DNA from 4 places in the Cellulosimicrobium sp. I38E genome. Region 1 is predicted to be linked to each of the others. Evidence: riboswitches for the same ligand, from Rfam matches in the RefSeq annotation. Region 1 holds a riboswitch; each other region holds the start of a gene.

Region 1 (5,327 bases):
TCGACGGCCTTCTTGAGCTCGCGGCGGCGCCCGATGCGCGGGTAGCCGAGCACGGTGCCGGCGGGGAAGCTGACCGGGTTCTGGGTAGGGGAGGGTACGGAAGTGGCCATGATCGAAACCTCTTGCTGGTCCGGAGGACCGGTCAGACGGGCGTGCCGTGCGTGGCGGCGCTCGTCGTGGGCAGGGAGGTGCCGGTGACCCACGGCCCGCTGGCCAGGTCCGGGACGAGCGGGGCGGCGGCAGCGCTGGTGCTGCCTCCCGTCCCGGCCGACCCGCCGCCGAGGTGGACACCCTCGAGCAGGTCAAGAGCGGCGCGGTGCTTGTTGAACGTGTACACGTGCAGACCGGGCGTGCCCGCGTCGAGGACGCGCTGCGCGAGGTCCACGGTGTACGCGATCCCGTAGGCGTGCTGCGCCTCCGGGTCGGGCAGGGCGTCGAGCGCGTCCAGCAGGTGCTGAGGCGCGCGCACGCCCGTGAGCTCCTCGACGCGACGGAGCCGCGCAGGCTCCGTCGTGGGCAGCAGCCCGGCGAGGATGGGGATCGTCACGCCGGCCGCGCGGGCCTCGGCGACGAAGTCGGTGTACGACGACGCGTCGTAGAAGAGCTGCGTGATCGCGAAGCTCGCGCCGGCCTGCTGCTTCTGCCACAGGCGGCGCACCTCCTGGGCGCGCGTCGTGCCGGCGGCGGGGTTGCCGTCGCAGAACGTCGCGACGGCGATCGTCAGCGGGCGGGCCGCGCCGCGCAGCGCCGCGGCCGGGTCGGACGCGCAGCGCGACGCCTCGACCTCGCGCAGGAGCGCGACGAGCTCGGTCGACGACCGCACGCCGTCGGGCGCGGGCTGCCAGTCCGGCTGGTCGCGCGGCGGGTCGCCGCGCAGCGCGAGGAAGCTGCGCACGCCCTCGTCGAGGAAGTCGGAGATGACCTCCTCCACGTCCTCGCGCGACGCCCCGACGCACGTGAGGTGCGCGATCGGCAGCACGGGCGTGCCCTGGAGCAGGCGGCCGACGACCTGGCGCGCGGTCGCGCGGTCGGTCCCGGCCGCGCCGTACGTCACCGAGACGAAGTCGGGGTGGGTCGCGACGAGACGCCGCGCCGTCTCCCAGAACTTCGGCGCCGCGTCCGGGCGCCGCGGGGGCATGAGCTCGAACGAGACCGTGGGGCGTGCGGCCCCGCCGTGGGCCTGCCCGACGGCGTCCGCGACGCTCACGACGTCGCTCCGACCGGGGTGCGTGCGTGCGCGACCGCCGTCGGGCACGTGCTGCCCGGACGGTGCGCGAAGGATGCCTCTGAGACCATTAGTCGCTCCATCGACCCTGGCGTTAGCACCTTTGTCCTCGGGAGGCTTCCGTCGGCGGGTTGCTGCGGTGTCGTCGAGCCAGGACTCTCGACCGCTCTGGATGGTTGGCACGATCCTACGGCGCATCCGCCATGCGGTCGAGGGTGCTCGCCTGCTGAGACGCCCGCCCGGTCGAGGCCTCCTTCCTATGATGGGCGGACGGTCACGACCTGTCGCTCGGAGCGCTCAGGAGGATCCGATGAAGCACTCGTCCAAGCCGCGGCACCGCTCCCGAGAGGTCGACGGGGTAGGTATCCACTACCGCGAGGCCGGGGTGCCCTCGTCGACCGCGGTGCTGCTCCTGCACGGCTTCCCCGCCTCGTCCCACTCGTTCCGGGACGTGATGCCGGTGCTCGCCGACCACGCGTACGTCGTCGCCCCCGACCTTCCCGGCTTCGGCTTCTCCGACGCCCTCCCGCCCGAGGAGTACACGTTCGAGCGCCTGACGGACGTGATCGAGGCGCTGGTCACGAGCCTGGGGATCGAGCGCTACGTCCTCTACGTCACCGACTTCGGCACTCCCGTCGGGTACTCGCTGGCGATGCGCGACCCCGGCCACGTGCTGGGACTGGTCGTGCAGAACGGCAACGCCCACGACGCGGGCCTCGGGGACACCTGGGACACGGCCCGGCGTTTCTGGGCCGACCCGACCCCGGAGAACCGGGCGGCGCTCCCGGACTGGCTGACCTTCGAAGGGACCCGGGACCAGTACCTCGCCGGGTCGCCTCCGAGCGTCCAGGAGCTTCATCCGCCCGAGTCGTGGCACCTCGACTGGGGGCGGCTGTCGCGCCCGGGCATGACCGACCTGCAGTTCCGGCTCTTCACCGACTACCGGTCGCACGTCGCACGCTTCCCCGCGATCGCCGCCTACCACCGGCGCCACCAGCCCCCGTGCATGGTCCTCTGGGGCCGCTTCGACACGTTCTTCGACATCCGCGAGGTCGTCGCCTACCACGAGGTCATGGAGACCCTCGCCGTGCACGTCTACGACGCCGGTCACTTCCTGCTCGAGACGCACGCGAGCGAGGTCGCCGCACTCCTCGCCGCCTTCGTCGACGACGCGCTCGACCGGGCGGGGTCCACCGCACGGTGGGCAGCCAGGTCGGCGCGAACCGATGCGCCGGAGGCGCCGGCCCGGGACTAGGGTGAGCCGACCTCTCACCGACACCGAGCGAGCACAGGAGCCCGCCATGTACGCGACCCCGACCCGCCCGATGACGCAGGACGAGCTCGATCGGATCTGCCGCGTGTGGGCCGACTGCGGCAGCGACGACCCCACCGACCGGTGGCTCGAGCTCTGGGACGGCGGCGACGCGGACGACCACCCGGAGCAGCGCGACGCGATCGTCGCGATCGCGCGGGAGGTCGGCCTGGAGACTGCGGTCGAGGACGGCGTGCTGCGCGTGCAGAAGACGCAGCAGCTCCACGACGAGATCGGCGCGCGCTGGATCTGACCAGGTCAGGGCTCCTGCGCTGCAGATCTCACGCTTTCTACGCTACAGATCTCAGGCCGCGCACCGTCGTCAACGGCGCCGGAGCTCCGGGACGTGCAGGCGCCGGAGGAACCGGTCGGTGCGCAGGGGCGGGCCGTGGCGGTCGAGCAGGGACACGACGACGACCGTCGCGGTCGCGATCGGGATGGTCCATGCCGCGGGCTGGGCGAGCAGGGCGCGCACGACGCCGGGGACGCCGTCCGCCGTCGCGCCGGACGAGACCGTCCCGTAGCCCGCGGCGACGAGGGCGGACGAGGCGAGCAGCGCCGTCGCGCACAGGACGGACCCCACGACCATCCCCGCCACCGCGCCGCGCGCGGTGAGGCGGCGCCACCACACGCCCAGCAGGATCACGGGCGACAGCGCGGAGGCGGCGAAGACGAACACCGTCCCGACGCTCGTCACGAGCCCCTGCGGGATGGTGACGAGCGCGAACGCGAGCGGGATGAGCGTGCACGCCACCGCCGACCACCGGAACGACCGCACGGTCCCGCCGAACAGGTCCTGGCTCACGACGCCCGCGAGCGCCACGACGAGCCCCGAGGACGTGCCGAGGAACGCGGCGAACGCTCCGGCGACGACGAGCGCGGCGAGCAGCTCGCCGCCGAGCCCGGGCACGAGGCGGGTCGGCAGGGTGAGGACCACGGTGTCCGCGACCCCGGGCTCGGCGAGGTCGGGAGCGACGACCCGCGCGACGAGCCCGAGCGTGCTCGACACCATGTAGAACACGCTGATCATCACGAGCACGACGACGGTCGTGCGGCGAGCCGAGCCGCCGTCGGGCGAGGTGTAGAAGCGCACGAGGACGTGCGGCAGGCCGGTCGTGCCGAGCAGGAGCGCGAGCAGGAGCGAGACGGTCGCGTACGCGTCGAGGCCGCCGGGTCCGGCGTCGTGGGGGAACACGGCGGCGGGGTCGAACGTGACGATCGCGCCGCCGGGCTCGAACGCCCCGCCGAGCGCCATGAGCACGAACACGAGGGGCAGCGCGAGCGCCGTGAGCTTGACCCAGAACTGGAACGCCTGGACGAACGTGATGGAGCGCATGCCGCCCGCCGCGACGACCGCGCTCACGACGACCGCGATCCCGACCGACCCGACCCACGGCGGGACGGGCGCGACGCTCGTGATGACGAGCGCCGCGCCGTGGAGCTGCGGCACCACGTAGAGCCACCCGATGACGAGCACGAGGACGCTCGTGACGCGGCGCGCGACGACGGAGTCGAGCCGGGCGTGGACGAAGTCGGGGATCGTGTACGCGCCGCTGCGGCGCAGCGGGCCGGCGACGAACAGCAGGACGAGCAGGTAGCCCGCCGCGTACCCGACGGGGAACCAGAACGCCTCCGCGCCGGAGAGCAGCACGAGCCCCGAGAGGCCGAGGAACGTGCCCGCGGACAGGTACTCGCCGCTGATCGCGGACGCGTTCCACACGGGCCGCACCGTGCGCGACGCGACGAAGAAGTCGCTCGTGGTGCGGGAGATGCGCAGGCCGTAGAACCCGATGAGGCCGGTCGCGAGCAGGAGCAGCCCGATCGCGACGAGGGGCAGCGCGCTCACGGGGCGCCCGCCTGGTCGGGGACCGCCTCGTCCGGGCCGCCCTCGGCGGGCCCGGCCGATCCCTCGGCGAGGGCGCGGTACCGGCGCTCGTTGCGCGCCGCCGCGACGGCGAACACGACCGCGAACGCGACGATCACGGGGTAGAAGCCGTACGCGTGCACGAGCCAGGGGAGCGGGACGCCGAGGATCACGACGGCGTCCAGCGCGGGCACCGCGCTCATCGTCACCGTGAGCAGCGCGACGACGGCGAGGAACGAGACCACGCACGCGAGCCCGAGCCGGAGCTGCGCCCGGACGAGGCCGCGCGTGTAGTGGGCTACGTCGTCGTCCGGCTCCTCGGGGCGGCCTCGCGGGGTGCCCGACGGCGGCCCGGCGTCGGGTCGCGCGTCCGTCGACCGGACGCGCACGCGCTCGGCGGGCGGGGTCGGGGCCGACGAGGGGCCCGGGTCGCTCACGACGGCCCCCGGTGCGGGCCGAGCAGCGCCTCGCGCACCGCCGGGACCATGCGGCGGCTCACCGGGACCTCGTGGCCCGCGACGACGAGCGCGGGCTGCGCGCCCCCGAACCGCGCCGCGGTCACGGCCGCGCGGTCCACGAGGTACGACCGGTGGACGCGCAGGAACCCGGCCGGGGCCCACCGCTCCTCCAGGTCGGACAGCGGCTCGCGCACGAGGAACTGCTCGGTGTCCGTCACGAGCCGCGAGTAGTCGCCCTGCGCCTGCACCCATCGCACCGCGCTGCGCCGGACGAGCCGCGTCGTCGTCCCGACCGTCACGACCAGCGTCTCGTCCTCCGGCACGTCGGGTCCCGCACCGGACCCCACGACCGGGGGAGCGGCGCTCGCGGGCGCCGCTCCGGCGTCCGGGGCGGTCCCGCCCGCACGGCCCGCGCGGTCCGCGACGCGCTCCACGACCCGGTCGACGGCGCGCGTCAGGCGCTCGCGG
Region 2 (5,327 bases), on a different contig from region 1:
GGCTCCGGCTCGGTCGCTCCAGGGTCGGTCGTGGCGGCGGGGTCAGCGTCCCCGGCGGGGTGGTGCGGGTGGCGGCGCTCCAGGGCGGCGCCCTCGACGTCGACGTCGGGCAGGATGCGGTCGAGCCAGCGGGGGAGCCACCACGCCTTGTCGCCCACGAGGTGCATGAGCGCCGGGACGAGCAGCATGCGCACGACGAACGCGTCGACGAGCACGCCGAACGCGAGCGCGAACCCGATGGGCCGGATCATCGCGCTGTGCGAGAAGACGAACCCGCCGAAGACGGAGATCATGATGATCGCCGCGGCGGTCACGACGGCCCGACCCGCGCGCACGCCCTGGACGATCGCGACGCGCGCGGGGGCGCCGTGCGCGTACGCCTCGCGCATCCCCGACCCCAGGAAGAGCTGGTAGTCCATCGCGAGGCCGAACAGGATGCCGACGAGGATCGTGGGCAGGAAGTTGAGGATCGGGCCCGGCGTCTCGACGCCAAACACCCCCGACAGCCAGCCCCACTGGTAGATCGCGACGACCCCGCCGAGCGCGGCGAAGTAGGACAGGATGAACCCGAGGGTCGCGACGACGGGCACGAAGATCGACCGGAACACCAGCACCAGGATGACGAGCGACAGCCCGACGACGACCGCGAGGTAGATCGGCAGCGCCTGCGCGAGCTTGTCGGAGATGTCGATGTTGCCGCTGGCCGAGCCGGCGACGCCCAGCGTCACGTCCCCGTCGAGGGGCTCGAGCGCGCGCAGGTCGTGCACGAGCTCCTCGGTGGACTCGCTCGTGGGCCCCTCGGCGGGGACCACCTGGAACGCGGCGACCGTACGGTCCTCGGACGTCCCGATCGGGGCGACTGCGACGACGTCGTCGAGCGCGAAGAGCTCCTCGGCGACGTTCACCTGGTACTCCAGCGCCTCGGCCTCGGTGGGCTCGCCAGGGAGGTCGGCGACGACGAGCAGCGGGCCGTTGGTTCCCTCGCCGAACTGCTCGGCGATCGTCGAGTACGCGCGGTACTGCGTGGAGTCGTGCGCCTCCGACGACCCGTCGGGCAGGTTGGTCCGCAGGTCGAGCGCGGGGAGCGCGATCACCCCGAGCGCGACGACGGCGAGGATCGCCGTGCCCACCGCGCGCAGCGTCGACATGGGGCGGACGGGCTTCGTCCCGTCCGGGGCGGTCGTGCCCGACGCCGCGGTGTCGGCCGTGGCGCCCGTCCCGCCCGGGGCCTCGGCGGCCTCGGTCCCGGCGAGCGCGGCGCGCTCGCGACGGCTGAGGATGCGCGTGCCGATCATGCTCAGCAGGGCGGGCGTGAGGGTGACGGCGATGAGGACGGCGATCGCGACGCACAGCGCGCCGACGGTCCCCATGAGGCCGAGGAAGGGGATGCCGGTGACGTTGAGCGCGAGGAGCGCGATGAGCACCGTGGCGCCGGCGAACACGACGGCGTTGCCCGACGTGCCGTTCGCGAGCGCGATCGACTCCGGCACGTCGTCGCCCTGCTTGAGCTGGCGGCGGTGCCGGTTGACGATGAACAGCGAGTAGTCGATCCCGACCGCGAGCCCGAGCATGAGGCCGAGCACGGGGGTCACGGACGACATCTCGACGACGCCGGAGAGCGACATCGCGGCGAGCGCGCCGATCCCGACCCCGATGAGCGCGGTGAGGATCGGCAGCCCGGCGCCGACGAGCGTCCCGAGCATGACGACCAGCACGATCGCCGCGACGACGAGGCCGATCGCCTCGCCGACGCCGAAGACCTGGGGCACGCCCTGCGTGATGTCGGCCGAGAAGTCCGTCTGGACGCCCTCGACCGGGTCGTCGGTGAAGACCGCGACGAGGTCGTCCTTGGTCTGCTGCTCGATGCTCATGTTGGGCTCGGTGAACGTGACGCTCGCGACGGCGGCGCTCCCGTCCTCGGAGACCATGCGGATCTCGGACGCCATCTCGAGCAGGGGCGCGGAGAGCTCGAGCTGTGCGGACTGCTCCTCGAGCGTCGTGCTCTGGTCCTCCAGCGCGGTCACCTGCTTGTCCAGCGTGGCGGCCTGGGCGTCGAGCTCGGCCCGCCCGGCGTCGAGCTCCGCCTGCTGGGCGTCGAGCTGCGGCGCGGCCTGGTCGAGCGCGCCCGCGGCCTCGGCCTGCGCGCGCGCCGCGTCGAGCTGGGTCTGGCCCTCGTCGAGCTGGGCCCGCGCGGCGTCGAGCTGCTCCTGGCCCGCGGCGAGCTGGGTGCGGCCGTCCTCGATCTGCGCGCGCCCGGCCTCGATCTGGGTCCGGCCGTCCTCGACCTGCTGGCGCTGGTCCGCGAGCTCGGCCTGCGTGGCGAACGGGTCGACGGCCGTCTCGACGCCGTCGACCTCCTCGGCCGCGGCGAGCCGGTCGGAGATCTCCGCCTCCTGCTCGGGCGTGAACGCCGAGCCGTCCTCCGTGGCGAAGACGACGGTGCCGCTCCCGCCCGAGGCCTCCGGGAGCGCCGTCTGGAGGCGCTCGGTCACCTCGGCGGTCGGCGTGCCGGGGATGGAGAAGCTGCTCGCGAGCGTGCCGCCGAACGCGACGAACGCCGCCCCGGCCAGCACGAGCACCGCGAGCCACGCGGCGAGGACGGTCCGCGCGCGGCGCGCGCACGCGCGCCCGAGGCGGTAGAGGAGTTCAGCCATGAGGATCCTTCGGGTGGGAGTCCGGGGTGGTCCGGGAGGCGGTCCGGGTGGGGTGGTCGGTGCCGGCGGCCGGGTGGCCGGGCGGGGAGGTGGCAGGCGTCAGGCGGGGCTCGCCCAGCCCGCGCGGACGCGGTCGACGAGGCGGTCGAGGAGGTCGGCCCACACGCGGCGCGAGGCGTCGTCGTCGGCGGCACCGGTCGCGGCCCACCAGCGGCGCTGGATCACCAGGACGCCGGCCATGAGCGCGCCGACGAGCATCTCGATCTCGAGCGGGTCGACGTCGGGGTGCCGGCGCGTGGTCTCGGCGACCAGGCGCTCGGCGAGGTGGGTGAACGTGCGCACGACCATGGTCGTGACGCGCGGGGTGGGCTCGGTCGCGGTGCCGCCGAGGGCGCGCGTGAGGTAGGCCATCGGGCCGACGAGGTCCGTGCCGCGGAGCGCCGCGGTGACGTCGTCGAGCGGGGTCGTGCGGTCGGTCCCGGGGTCGGCCGCGCTCGCCCCGAGCGCGTCGACCACCGTGCCCAGCACGTCCTCGCACACCTCGACGACGACGTCGTCCAAGGAGGCGAAGTGGTTGAAGATCGTGCGCCGCGCGACGTCGGCGCGCGCCGCGAGCTCGTCGACGGTGAACCGGGCGCCGCCGTTCTCCTCCATGAGCGACGCCGCGGCGTCGACGATCGCGCGGCGGTGCCGCGCGCGCAGCGCGGCGCGGCGATCGGTCGCGGGGCCCGTCGCGGGGTCGCTCACGGAGTCGGTCGCGGGGCCGGTCGCGGGGCCGGTCGCCAGGTCGGGCACGGGCACGCCCGACGGCTCGGTCGCGGAGGGGAGGGGCACCTCTTGACACTAAGTGCATCGATGCACTGAGTGCAAACAGCGCTCCGAACGGCTCAAAGTTGACCGATCAAGTCCAGTATGTGGGAAGGTCTCCTCGGTGCGTTGACACCCCGCGGTGGCCGCTCGTAAGTTCCCGCGCAACCGAGGTCGACGTACCCCGGTCACAGGACATGGTCATGAGCTCCGACGCCAAGCCCCGGCTCGTCGGACGGCAACCCTCCCGCGCGGTGGGGTGCCCCGGGTGAGGACCAGGTCCCGCGTCGCGCGGACCGCGCGTGGCGCGGGGCAACGACGCGGAGCCCGGCGACGGGCACGAAGGAGACGGACGATGGACCGGCGAATGTCGAGCACCGCGGTGAGCACCGCGCACGTGTCGACGTGCCCCTGTCCGTTCGCGGGCGCCCCTGGCGCCCTCGCCCTCGGGGCCACGGGTCCCGCGCGCGTCACCTGTTGTCGCTGACGACGACCCGCCCCTGACACCCCGCGCCACCTGCGCGCGGTCCGGGTCCCTCCCGGCTTCCCCAGCCCCGTCCTGCCGCCGCGCGCGGCCGGACCGCCCTGCCCACTCTCCGGCACCCCGCCGCGCCCTGAGCGCGCCGTCGGCTCAATTGAGAACGGATCCTCGCGATGTCCGACCCCCGCCCCGCCCGCTCCCTCCACCTCGGCGTCGACCTCACCGACGCCGGCGCGCACCCCGCCGCCTGGCGGACCGTGGGCTCCCAGGCCCAGCGGCTCTTCGACGCCAAGCGCCTCGTCGAGCTCGTCGCCACCGCCCAGCGCGGCCTGCTCGATCTCGTCGCGCTCGACGACGCGTTCACGCTCCAGCCGGGCCGCAACGGGTCCGTGCGAGGCCGTCTCGACGCCGCGCTCGTCGCGTCCCGCCTCGCGCCGCGCAGCGCAGGCATCGGTCTCGTACCGACGGTCACCACCACGCACACCGAGCCGTTCCACGTGTCCAAGGCGATCGCGACGATCGACCACGTGAGCTCCGGGCGCGCGGGGTGGCAGGTCGGGTGGTCGACGACGCCGGCCGAGGCCGCCGCGTTCGGTCGCAAGGGCGCGCAGGACGAGCCCGACGCCGTCGCCGAGGCGGACGAGGCCGTGGAGGTCGTCACGCGCCTGTGGGACTCGTGGGAGGACGACGCCGAGATCCGCGACGTCGCGACGGGCCGGTTCGTGGACCGCGAGAAGCTCCACTACGTCGACCACGAGGGCATCCGGTTCGCCGTCAAGGGGCCGTCCATCACGCCGCGGCCACCGCAGGGCCAGCCGCCCGTCGTCGTCCGCGCGGACACGCCCGCCTCGCTCGACCTCGCGGCCCGCCGGGCCGACGTCGTCCGGGTCCGCGCCGCGACCCGCGACGAGGCCGTCGCCCTACGGACGCAGGTGCGCGACGCGGCCGCGGACGCCGGGCGCGACCCCGACACGCTCCGGGTCCTCGTCGACGCCTACGTCGTCATCGGCGACACGCGCGCGAGCGCGCAGGCCCGCCTCGACCTGCTCGAGGACCTCGAGGGAGTCTCGTGGGACACCGACTCGCTCACGCACGTCGGCACGGCGCGCGACCTCGCCGTCACGGTCGAGGAGTGGGCCCACGCCGGCGCGGCCGACGGGTTCCTCCTGCGTCCGTCGTCCCTGAGCACCGACCTCGACGCGATCGTCGACGGCGTCGTGCCGCTCCTCCAGGGGGCCGGTCTGTTCCGCACGGCCTACCCCGGGACGACGCTGCGCGACACGCTCGGCCTCCCGCTCCCCGCCAACCGCTACGCGGCGATCGCCTGAACCCGGACGGAACGACGACATGAGCACGCGCCCCCGCAAGCAGATCCACCTCGGCGC
Region 3 (5,327 bases), on a different contig from region 1:
GTGGGGGGAGCCGCCCGCGCAGGCGCGCGAGAAGATCGAGCGCGTGCGCGAGCTCGCCGCCGCGCAGGGGCGCACGATCCGCTTCGGGGTGCGCCTGCACGTCATCACGCGCGACCGGTCGGCCGACGCGTGGGACGTCGCGCAGCGGTTCCTCGACGACCTCACGCCCGAGCAGATCGCGGGCGCCCAGCGGCTCCTCGGCTCGTCCGGGTCGGTCGGGCAGCAGCGCATGGTCGCGCTCCACGGCGGCGGCGACCTCGCGGCCACCCGGCGCGCGCGGGACCTCGAGATCCACCCCGGGCTGTGGGCAGGCGTCGGGCTCGTGCGCGGTGGCGCCGGGACGGCGCTCGTCGGCAGCCACGAGGAGGTCGCCGACCTGATCGAGGAGTACCGCGCGGCCGGTTTCGACGAGCTCGTGCTCTCGGGCTACCCGCACCTCGAGGAGGCGTACTGGTTCGCGGAGGGCGTCCGACCGCTGCTCGACGCGCGCGGCCTCACCGCTCCCGTCGCGCGTGCCGGCGGCGGCGCATCGCGCACCCACGCCGTGCCGTTCTGACCCGCTTCCCGACCCCGCCCGCGCTCCCGGTGCGCCGGACCCGCAGGACGGGAAAGCCATGGCTCGCCGCGGTGCGCGGACCTAGACTGGAGGAGTCCTGTGGGTCTCCCCGCGCAGAGGTCGGCTCCGATGTCGTGGCTGCTCATGATCTGGTGCGCGACGGCGTGCACGGCCGCCGCCGCGTGGTGGGTGCTGCGCCGCGCCGGGCGGCCCCCGAGCCACCGGACGGACGGCCGGCCCGGCTTCCTGCGGCGGCGCCCGCCGACCCCCGACCCGCTCGCGACGCTCGCGCTCCAGGTGCGGCTCAGCGAGCTCGCGGCGGAGATGCGGCGCATCGAGGCGGACCCGGAGGTCTTCGCCCGCGCCCACCACTATCTCGCGGTCCAGGGCGCCTACGACGCGCTGCTGCGCGAGGCGTGCCGGCTCACCGGGCTCTCGGTCGAGGACGCGCCGCTGCGGGCCGGGTTCCGCACGGGCGACGACGAGCGGTTCCGCGAGGAGCTCGAGCTGAGCGCGCGCGGCTGGAGCTGGTGACCGGTCCACCCGTGAGGGGCGGCGCGGGACGGGCGAGGGGCCCGACGGCGGTACGTCCGCCGTCGGGCCCCTCGCCCGTGGTGTCCCCCAGCGTGCGGGTCAGAGCGCCGAGTGGTCCCCGATCCGGTGGTAGGTGCGATCGTGGTACACGAGGGGCGACGGCGTGCCGACCGCCTCGTCGCGCCGCGGGTCCGCGCCCGCGCCGACGCTCGACGCGAGCGCGCGCAGCGACACGAGGTAGGAGTCACCCACCGGCGTGCGCTGGACCACGCGGCCCCGGACCCACGAGAGGGCCCCGTCGATGACGGGTTCGCCGGTGCCGAGGCGCGACCAGCCGCCGTCGGCGAACCGGTCGATGCCGCTCGTGGCGAAGCGTGCCGAGACGTCGTCCTGGTGGTCGGCGAGGAAGCTCACCGTGAGCGTGCGCGCGGCGGAGACCGCGGGCCACGACGACGACGTCGACGCGAGCGAGAACGCGAGCAGCGGGGGTGCGGCCGAGACGGAGATGACCGACGTCGCGGTGAACCCGACGAGACGGCCGTCGTGCTCGAGCGCGATCACGGCGACCCCGGCCGGGTGGCCGCGGAACACGGACTTGTACTCGTCGGGGGAGAGCTGCGGCTCGTCCTGCTCTGCCAGGAGGGCCTCCAGGTGGGTGAGCTCGGCGGTCATCGGGCCACCCCCGCGAACGCGTCGGCGACGGCCTGGTCGGCGTGCGGCGGGTCGCCGCCGTCCACCCCGGGGAGCGGCGTCGCGGCGCGGCGCAGCGCGTCGCCCTCACGGGCGAGCCACGCGTCCACGACGGGGCCCAGGTCCGCGAGCTGCGGCTCGGTGACCGTGAGGGAGCGGGTCGGGACGACGGCGCCCAGCTCGACGAGCACGGGCCGCAGGTGCACCTCGCCGACGAGCGCGTGGGCGGGGTTGCCCGACACGACGAGCGGCACGACGACGACGCCCGCGAGCCCGTCCGGGCCGTAGAGGTCGAGGAACGCCTTGAGGAGCCCGGTGTACGACGCCTTGTAGACCGGCGTCGCCACGACGGCGACGGTCGCCGCGGCGAGCCGGTCGCGCGCGGCGTCCGCTGCGGGGCGCTCGGGGGCGAGGATCTCGGTGGCGAACGTCGCGAGGTCGATCGTCGAGACGTCGGCCGTGCCGAGGAGGGCGGCGACGCGGTGCGCCACGGACTCGGCGGCGCCGAGCGTCCGCGAGCCGGGGCGCGGGTTGCCGGAGACGGCGAGGACCGTCGGGGAGAGGGAGCGGTGGGTCATGTGTACCTCGCAGTAGTCGTCGATCACGCTTGCCGCGCGGCCGTCCCGCGGGTGCGGGGCCGGTCGCGCGCGGCCTGGTCATCTCCCGGAGCACCCCGCCGTGACAGGGGGTTGCCGACCAGCGAGCCGGGGCTTGGCACTGGTGCTCGTGACCTTGGGGACGGGTATAGCAACGGCTCCACGAAAACCGCACCAGATCGATCGGGTTTCTCAGTGGGTGGACGGTTGTGTCCTTCCCGGGGGCCCTGCGCGACGTCTCCGGGTGCGCAGGGAGTGAGACGGCGGTACGGGAACTTCTGGCACAGGCGTACCGTCAGCAGGAGTTTCCGCCCAGACGAGGAGTACCCATGGACAGCCGACTGCAGTCCGTCTACGACGAGGTCCTGCGTCGCAACCCCGGCGAGGCCGAGTTCCACCAGGCCGTGCGCGAGGTCTTCGACTCGCTCGGCCCCGTGCTGCGCAAGCACCCGCGCTACGTCGAGGCGGCCGTCCTCGAGCGCGTGTGCGAGCCCGAGCGCCAGATCATCTTCCGCGTCCCGTGGGTGGACGACACGGGCCGCGTGCAGATCAACCGCGGCTTCCGGGTCGAGTTCAACTCGGCGCTCGGTCCGTACAAGGGCGGCCTGCGGTTCCACCCGTCGGTCTACCTCGGGATCGTCAAGTTCCTCGGCTTCGAGCAGATCTTCAAGAACTCGCTCACCGGCATGCCGATCGGCGGCGGCAAGGGCGGGTCGGACTTCGACCCCCGCGGCCGCTCCGACGGCGAGGTCATGCGGTTCTGCCAGTCGTTCATGACCGAGCTGTACCGGCACATCGGCGAGAACACCGACGTCCCGGCCGGTGACATCGGCGTGGGCGGCCGCGAGATCGGCTACCTGTTCGGCCAGTACAAGCGGATCACCAACCGCTACGAGTCCGGCGTCCTCACGGGCAAGGGGATCTCGTGGGGCGGCTCGCTCGTGCGCACCGAGGCGACGGGGTACGGCACCGTGCTCTTCGCGCAGAGCATGCTCGAGACGCGCGGGCAGGAGCTCGACGGCCGGCGCGTCGTGGTCTCCGGCTCGGGCAACGTCGCGATCTACGCGACCGCCAAGGCCCAGCAGCTCGGCGCGAACGTCGTCGCCTTCTCCGACTCCTCCGGCTACGTCGTGGACGAGGCCGGCGTCGACCTCGACCTGCTGCGTCAGATCAAGGAGGTCGAGCGCGGCCGCGTCGCCGACTACGCGGCCCGTCGCCCGGGGGCGCGCGTCGTCACCGACGGCTCCATCTGGGACGTGCCGTGCGACGTCGCGCTGCCGTGCGCGACGCAGAACGAGCTCGACGAGAGCGCGGCCAAGCAGCTCGTGGCGAACGGCGTCGTCGCGGTCGCCGAGGGCGCCAACATGCCGACGACGCCCTCCGCCGTCGCGCTCCTCCAGGAGGCGGGCGTGCTGTTCGCTCCCGGCAAGGCCGCGAACGCCGGCGGCGTCGCGACCTCGGCGCTCGAGATGCAGCAGAACGCGTCGCGCGACTCGTGGTCGTTCGAGTACACGGAGGAGAGGCTCGCGCAGATCATGGCGGGCATCCACGACCGGTGCGTCGAGACGGCCGACGAGTACGGGACGCCCGGCAACTACGTGCTCGGCGCCAACATCGCGGGCTTCACCAAGGTCGCCGACGCGATCCTCGCGCTCGGCGTCATCTGACCGTCGTCTACCCTGGCCGACGGCCGCCGTCGCGCACGCCGCGCGACGTGACGGCCGCCGGACCGGACGACGGGAGAACGCAGTGACGACCACCGACCCCGAGGGCCCCGTCGTGCGCGCGGGCCGCGACGTCGTGCTCGAGCTCGCGGTGCAGGACCCGGACGGCGTCCGGGTGGCCGCCTCCGTGGGCGCCCGGCGGGTCGAGCTGTGCGTCGGACTGGGCGCGACGGGCGGGCTCACGCCGAGCGCGGGTCTGGTGGAGGCGGCCGTCGTCGCGGCTGCCGACGCCGCGAGCCGTGCACCTGCCGTCGAGGTCCACGTCCTGGTGCGGCCGCGCCCGGGAGGGTTCGTCCTCTCGGCCGCCGACCTCGACGTGCAGGTCCGCGACGTCCGGGCCGCGGTCGCGGCGGGTGCGGCGGGCGTCGTGGTCGGCGCCCTGACGCTGGACGGTGTCGTGGACGTCGCCGCCGTGCGCGCCCTCGTCGAGGCGGCCGACGGGCGCGAGGTGACGTTCCACCGCGCGGTCGACGTCGTCGCGGACCCGCTCGCGGCCCTCGACGCGCTCGCCGGAGCGGGCGTGGTGCGCGTGCTGACGTCGGGGGGAGCCGCCCGCAGCATCGACGGCGTCGAGCGCCTGCGCGCCATGTCGGCGTACGCCCGCGGACCCCTGGGCGGCCGCGTCCAGGTCATGGCCGGTGGGGGAGTGCAGCCCCGGGACGTCGGCGCGCTCGTGGCCGCCGGCGTGGACGCCGTGCACCTCTCCGCGAAGCGCGTCGTCGCGGATGACGCCGGTCCCGGCGGTGGTGGGGACGCCGGCTACGAGGTCACGGACCCCGAGGTCGCCGCGGCGGCGAGCGCGGCCCTCCGCGCCGCCCCGTAGCGCTGACCCCTCCGCGCGCGTGCGCTCGTGACGCGCTCGCGACGCCACGTCTCGACATCGCCTGACCGGCCGGTCCCCGCCACGCGGGGGCCGGCCGTCGCCCTCTGCCGGCACGATCGCCGTCGGTCATGTCTCAGTTAGGTAACTTTCCTGTCGTATTCCTCGGCGACCCCGTATCGATTAGTTAGTGTTCCTGCCACACGCCCCAGGGCGCACGACGAACGACGCGAGGACGCGTCGTCCATGCGAAAGGACCGATGATGATTCGAAGCACGGCGCGCAAGCGTCTGCTCACGGCGGTTGCGCTCGTGACCGGCGTGACTCTCCTGGCCGCGGGCTGCTCCGGTGGCGGCAGCAACGGTGACGGCGACGAGGGCGCGAGCGGGGGACGCACGCTCAACGTG
Region 4 (5,327 bases), on a different contig from region 1:
CGACGCGGACGCGCCGTGGACGACGCGCGCGTACACGTCTCGCCCCAGGTGGTCGGTGCCGAACAGGTGCGCGCCCGACGGCGGCTGGAGCCGGTCCGCGGGCACGCCCGTCAGCGGGTCGTACGCCGTGAAGAGCTGCGGGACGACCGCCCACGCCGTGACGAGCAGGACGACGAGCACGGCGACGACCAGACCAGGACGCCGCACGGCGTACCGCACCCCGCGGCGCCACCGGCCCGCCGTGCCGACGCCGCGGACCCGCCCGTACCGGATGATCGCGCGCGCGTCCTCGCGGTCCGCGACCTCGATCTCCTCGGGCGTGCGCACCTCGGGCGCGTCGGCGGGCGGGGAGTCGGGGACGAGCGGGCCCGACGGCGGCGCGTCGGCCACCGCGGCACGGTCCGCGACCCGGACCTCGTCCCGGAGCACGATGCGCACTCCCGGCCTCGTGCTCATGCGGCCACCGCCTTCTGTCGTGCGTCGATCCGGGGGTCGAGCAGGGGGTAGAGCAGGTCGACCAGGAGCGTGACGACCACGAACACGAGCGCCGAGAGGACGACCACCGCCTGCACCACGGGGATGTCCTGCGCGTCCACCGACGTGACCGTCAGTCGCCCGAGGCCCGCGCGCGAGAACACCGTCTCCGTGACGACCGTGCCGCCGAGCAGCCCGCCGACGAGGACCCCGAGCACGGTCAGCGCGGGGATCGCGGCGTTGCGCAGCGCGTGGCCGAAGTGCACGCGCGCCCGGCTCGCGCCCTTCGCGCGCGCCGTCTCGACGTACGGCTCGGCGAGCGTCCCGCGCAGGCTCTGCGCGAGCACCTGCGCGAGCGCGGCGCTCGCCGGCACGGCGAGCGTGATCGCCGGCAGCACGAGGCTGATCGCGCCCTCGTTGCCGATCGCGGGGAACACCGGGAGCTGGAAGGAGAACCACTGGAGGAGCAGCAGGCCCAGGCAGAACGGCGGCAGCGCGACGCCGAGCGGCGGCAGCGACGCGAGCGCGTGGCGCAACCAGGCCGCGCGCGGGAACGTGCTCGCGATGGCGATGCCTGCGCCTGCGACGACGGCGAGGACGAGAGCCGCGGCCGTGAGCCGGAGCGTCTCGGGGAGCGCCTGGAGCACGAGCTGGGTCGCGGGGGCGCCCGACGAGTACGACGTGCCGAAGTCGAGGCGCAGCGCGTGCCACAGCGCGTCGGCGTACTGCACCAGCACGGGTCGGTCGAGGCCGTACTGCGCGCGGAGCGCGTCGAGCAGCGCGGGGTCCACCTGGTCCGCCTCGCCGCCGCCGCTCGCCATGAGCGCGGCCGGGTCGCTGGGCAGCAGGTAGAGGACGAAGAACGAGATCGTGAACGCCGCCCAGAGCACGAACAGCCCCTGCCCGGCGCGACGCAGGACGTACCGGCCCATGGGTCGGTCCTCCTTCCGTGGGGGACGGTCCGCCTGCCCGACGCCGCGACGTCGGGCAGGCGGACCCGTCGGGTCAGCCCTGGGTGACCCAGGCGTCGTAGAAGTCGAGGCGCGACGACGCCTCGAACGTCAGGCCGTGGACCGTGTCGGCCGCCGCGATGGTCGTCGACAGCTCGTAGACCGGGATCGCGTGCCCCTTCTGGACGAGGAGGCGCGACGCCTCCGTGACGAGCTCCTGGCGCTCGGCCGGGTCGGTCGCCGCGGCCGACGCGTCGAGGAGGTCGTCGACCTCCTCCGCGTCACGCTGGTTGATGTTGCGCGCGTTGGCAGAGAAGATCGTCCGCAGCACGTCCGGGTCGGAGCGCGTGAGGTTGTAGTAGTCGAAGTCGAAGTCGCCGCTCTCCTTGATGGCCTGCGACTCCGCGACGGTCACGTGCTGGAGCTGGAGGTCGACGCCGATCTGCGCGAGCTGCTGCTGGACCAGCTCGAGCGGCTCCGGTACCTGCCAGAACGTCACGGTCGTCGAGAGCTTCTGGCCGTCCTTCTCCCGGACGCCGTCGGCGCCCTCGACCCAGCCCGCGTCGTCGAGGATCTTCTTCGCGCCCTCGGGGTCGTAGGCGAGCTCGTCCGCGACGCTCTCGTAGAGCGGCGTCGAGTGCGACAGGACGCTCGTGGCCGGCTCGTCCTGCTCGCTGAGCACGGTGTCCGCGATCTGCTCGCGGTCGATGCCCTTGAGGATCGCCGTCCGCACGGCCTCGTCGCCCGCGAGCGGGCTCGACTCGTTGGGGAAGAGGTTGAACACGACGCCCGGGTTCGCGCGGTACTCGAGCCAGAACCCGTTCCCGTCGAACTGCGGGAGGTCGACGGTCGAGATCGCGGCCGTGGCGTCGATCTGGCCGGAGACCAGGCTGCCGCTGCGCACGCTCGCCTCGGGGATGACCTTGAACGTCACGGTGTCGAGGTAGGCCTCGCCCTGGTGGTCGTTGGCCTCCGAGCCCCATGCGTAGCCCGCGACCTTCTCGAGCACGATCTCCTGGTCCTGCGTGTAGGACTTCACGGAGAACGGCCCGGAGCCGACGAACTTGCCGGCGCAACGGTCCTCGACGCTCAGGTCGGCCGACGACGGCGCGAGCAGGCCGAGCGAGAACGTCGAGGTGGCCTGGAGGAACTGGGCGCTCGGCGCCGCGAAGTCGACCGTGAGGGTCTGCGGGTCCGTGACGGTCGTGCCCTCGTAACCGACGAGGTACTGCGACCCGAGCGACGCCGTCGCGCCGAGCGCGACGATCGCGTCGAAGTTCGTCTTGACCGACTCGGCGTCGATCGGCGTGCCGTCGGCGTAGGTCGCGTCGTCGCGCAGGTGGAACGTGTAGCTCGACGCGTCGTCGTTCACCTCCCAGCTCTCCGCGAGCCACGGCAGGATCTCGCCCGACTCCGGGTCCTGCGCCGTGAGCGACGCGACGGTCTGGCGGGCCGCGGCGATGGCGTCGTTGTTGCCGACCTGCTGCGGGTCGATGCAGTGCGAGTCGACCGTGATCGCGAAGGTCAGGTCGCCGCCCGCCACGGGCTCGCCGGACGGGCTCGGCGACCCGTCGTCGTCGGACGCGCCCGAGCCGCCGCCCGCGCACGCGCTGAGCAGGAGGCCCGTCGCGGCGGCCGCCGCGGCGACGGTCAGGGACCGGCGTCGGTGAGGTGTGGGGATCATGTCGTGCTGCTCTCCTCGTGTGCCGGCTGAGGACCGGCGATCGTCCGGCGCCGGTGGTCGTCCGCGCCGGGCCGAGGGCCGGCGCGGCGGGGAACCCACCGGGGTGCCGTGCTTACCGCGCGGCGGAAGCCACGCGGTCAGGTCGTTCCCGGAGCACCCCGTCACGTCGAAGGGTTGCTGGTCAGCGAGCCGGGCCTGCGTGCTGACGCTCGTCACCTGGGAGCAGGAAAGACAATCCCGACCGGTTGAGTCAAGTTTCGAGACGGGCGTCCCGCCAGGCGGACGGATGTTTCCTGCTGCGCAGCGTCGTGGGCCGTCGCGGGGCCACCACGAGCGCGGGAAGGGCCCGCCTCGCGAGGCGAGACGGGCCCTGTCCTGCTCCGGTCCGGCGGCCCGGTCAGGCCGCGGTGAACCCCGCCGCGCGGCGCGCGTCGGCCGCGCTCCACAGGTCGGTCTTCACCTCGGCCTTCACGACCGGGACCACCTCCTCCGCGAACCGGCGCAGGACGTCCTCCTGCTGCGAGGCGGGGATCAGGTGGTTCACCGAGACGGACTGGAGGTCGTGCCCGTACGAGGCGTGGTAGTCGAGGATCTTCTCGGCCACGCGCTCCGGCGACCCCACCAGCGCCGGGCCCCGCTCGACCGCGTCCTCGACCGTCCGGAAGCTCGGCGCCTTCCCGACGGCGTCCGGCCCGTATCCCCGGCGTGCCGCCGCCGCGACCTGACCCTCGTAGATCGGGCGGTACTGCTCGATCGCCTCCTCCGTCGTGTCCGCGAGGAACAGGCCCCCCGAGCCCGACCCCACGAACCCGTACGCCGGGTCGTGCCCGTGCTCCGCGTACTGCTCGCGGTAGCGGTCGATGAGCACCTGGTAGTTCTCGCGCGGCTGGAGGGCGTTGGCGCTCACGATCGGGTCCCCGTACCGCGCCGCGAGATCGACCGCGAACTGCGACGTCGCCGACCCGTGCCAGATGCGGAACGGCCCCGCGAACGGACGCGGCAGCGTCGTCGCGTGCTCCAGGGCGTGCCGGTGCCGCCCGGTCCAGCTCACGTCCTCCTCGGACAGCAGCAGCCGCAGGAGCTCGTAGTTCTCCTGGAGGTACTCGTACTGCTTGTCGATGTCCAGCCCCAGCAGCGGGTACTGGAGCACCTCGTTGCCCTTGCCGATGACGATCTCCAGCCGCCCCCGGCTCAGCTGGTCCACCGTCGCGAGGTCCTCGGCGACGCGGATCGGGTCGAGCAGCGACAGCACCGTCACGCCGGTGCTCAGGAGGATCCGCGACGTCCGCGCCGCGACCGCACCGAGGATCACCGTCGGTGCCGACGACAGCACCTCCCCCGCGTGCCGCTCCCCCACCGCGAACGAGTCGAACCCGAGCTCCTCCGCCAGCACCGCCGTCTCCACGACCCGGTTCAGCCGGTCGGACGGCGCGACCGCCTCCCCGGTCACCGGATGGGGCGGGTTGAACACGATGTCGAGTACCTGGAAACGCACGGTCCTGCTCCTTGTCGTCGTCGTTCGTGGTCGGGCCGGGCGGGCGCGCCACCGAGATCGGCAGCACCGGTCGAGGTCGGCAGGTGCACGTGCCGACCTCGGCCGGGGCTGCCGATCTCGTCCTTCTCTGCCGATCTCGGTCGCGGACCGTCAGGCCGCGGCGGCCTCCGCGGTCGCGGCGTCGCGCTTCGCGACCTCCTCGCGGACGATCGGGATGACGTAGCGGCCGAAGTCGATCGCGTCGTCGAGCAGGTCGTAGCCGCGGGCGGAGATGACGCGGACGCCGAGGTCGTAGTACGCGAGGAGGGCCTCGGCGACCTGCTCGGGCGTGCCGACGAGCGCGTTGGAGTTGCCGGCGCCGCCGGTGGCCTTGGCCGTCGCGGTCCACAGGGCGGTGTCGAAGCGCTCGCCCTGCGCGGCGATCTCGAGGAGTCGCTGCGAGCCCGCGTTCTCGGGCTTGTCGATCGGGTGCCGACGGCTGAGCTGCCCGCCCGCGGCCGCCTTGCGCGCCTCGATCCGGTCGAGGATGCGGTGCGCCTTCTCCCACGCGAGCTCCTCGGTCGGGGCGACGATCGGCCGGAACGCCGCGTGGATGCGGGGCGGCGTCGCGCGGCCCGCGGCGGCGGCCTCGGCGTGCACGCGCGCGATCTGCTCGGCGGTGCGGTCGAGGGGCTCGCCCCAGACGGCGTAGATGTCGGCCTCGGCCGCGCCGACGCGGAACGCG

What was found. Region 1 has a riboswitch for S-adenosylmethionine ahead of A0J59_RS06275 (methylenetetrahydrofolate reductase). Riboswitches for the same ligand answer to the same signal wherever they lie in the genome.
Region 2: another riboswitch for S-adenosylmethionine. It lies ahead of A0J59_RS01850 (LLM class flavin-dependent oxidoreductase); the one in region 1 lies ahead of A0J59_RS06275 (methylenetetrahydrofolate reductase).
Region 3: another riboswitch for S-adenosylmethionine. It lies ahead of A0J59_RS01730 (NADPH-dependent FMN reductase); the one in region 1 lies ahead of A0J59_RS06275 (methylenetetrahydrofolate reductase).
Region 4: another riboswitch for S-adenosylmethionine. It lies ahead of A0J59_RS01785 (ABC transporter substrate-binding protein); the one in region 1 lies ahead of A0J59_RS06275 (methylenetetrahydrofolate reductase).

What each region holds. Positions count from the first base shown of each region.
Region 1 is NZ_LUAZ01000017.1:225,208-230,534, reverse strand. It holds gene metE (5-methyltetrahydropteroyltriglutamate--homocysteine S-methyltransferase) at 1-110, opposite strand, end outside; gene A0J59_RS06275 (methylenetetrahydrofolate reductase) at 143-1,138, opposite strand; SAM riboswitch class I at 1,302-1,404, opposite strand; gene A0J59_RS06270 (alpha/beta fold hydrolase) at 1,536-2,480, shown strand; gene A0J59_RS06265 (hypothetical protein) at 2,527-2,790, shown strand; gene A0J59_RS06260 (cation acetate symporter) at 2,860-4,383, opposite strand; gene A0J59_RS06255 (hypothetical protein) at 4,380-4,838, opposite strand; gene A0J59_RS06250 (LytTR family DNA-binding domain-containing protein) at 4,835-5,327, opposite strand, start outside.
Region 2 is NZ_LUAZ01000008.1:64,891-70,217, reverse strand. It holds gene A0J59_RS01860 (MMPL family transporter) at 1-2,654, opposite strand, end outside; gene A0J59_RS01855 (TetR/AcrR family transcriptional regulator) at 2,754-3,488, opposite strand; SAM riboswitch class IV at 3,661-3,786, shown strand; gene A0J59_RS01850 (LLM class flavin-dependent oxidoreductase) at 4,116-5,270, shown strand; gene A0J59_RS01845 (NtaA/DmoA family FMN-dependent monooxygenase) at 5,290-5,327, shown strand, end outside.
Region 3 is NZ_LUAZ01000008.1:35,893-41,219, reverse strand. It holds gene A0J59_RS01745 (LLM class flavin-dependent oxidoreductase) at 1-556, shown strand, start outside; gene A0J59_RS01740 (hypothetical protein) at 686-1,090, shown strand; gene A0J59_RS01735 (flavin reductase family protein) at 1,190-1,762, opposite strand; gene A0J59_RS01730 (NADPH-dependent FMN reductase) at 1,759-2,358, opposite strand; SAM riboswitch class IV at 2,379-2,512, opposite strand; gene gdhA (NADP-specific glutamate dehydrogenase) at 2,706-4,043, shown strand; gene A0J59_RS01720 (copper homeostasis protein CutC) at 4,126-4,923, shown strand; gene A0J59_RS01715 (ABC transporter substrate-binding protein) at 5,184-5,327, shown strand, end outside.
Region 4 is NZ_LUAZ01000008.1:49,037-54,363, forward strand. It holds gene A0J59_RS01775 (ABC transporter permease) at 1-456, opposite strand, end outside; gene A0J59_RS01780 (ABC transporter permease) at 453-1,406, opposite strand; gene A0J59_RS01785 (ABC transporter substrate-binding protein) at 1,480-3,108, opposite strand; SAM riboswitch class IV at 3,212-3,325, opposite strand; gene A0J59_RS01790 (LLM class flavin-dependent oxidoreductase) at 3,506-4,603, opposite strand; gene A0J59_RS01795 (LLM class flavin-dependent oxidoreductase) at 4,754-5,327, opposite strand, start outside.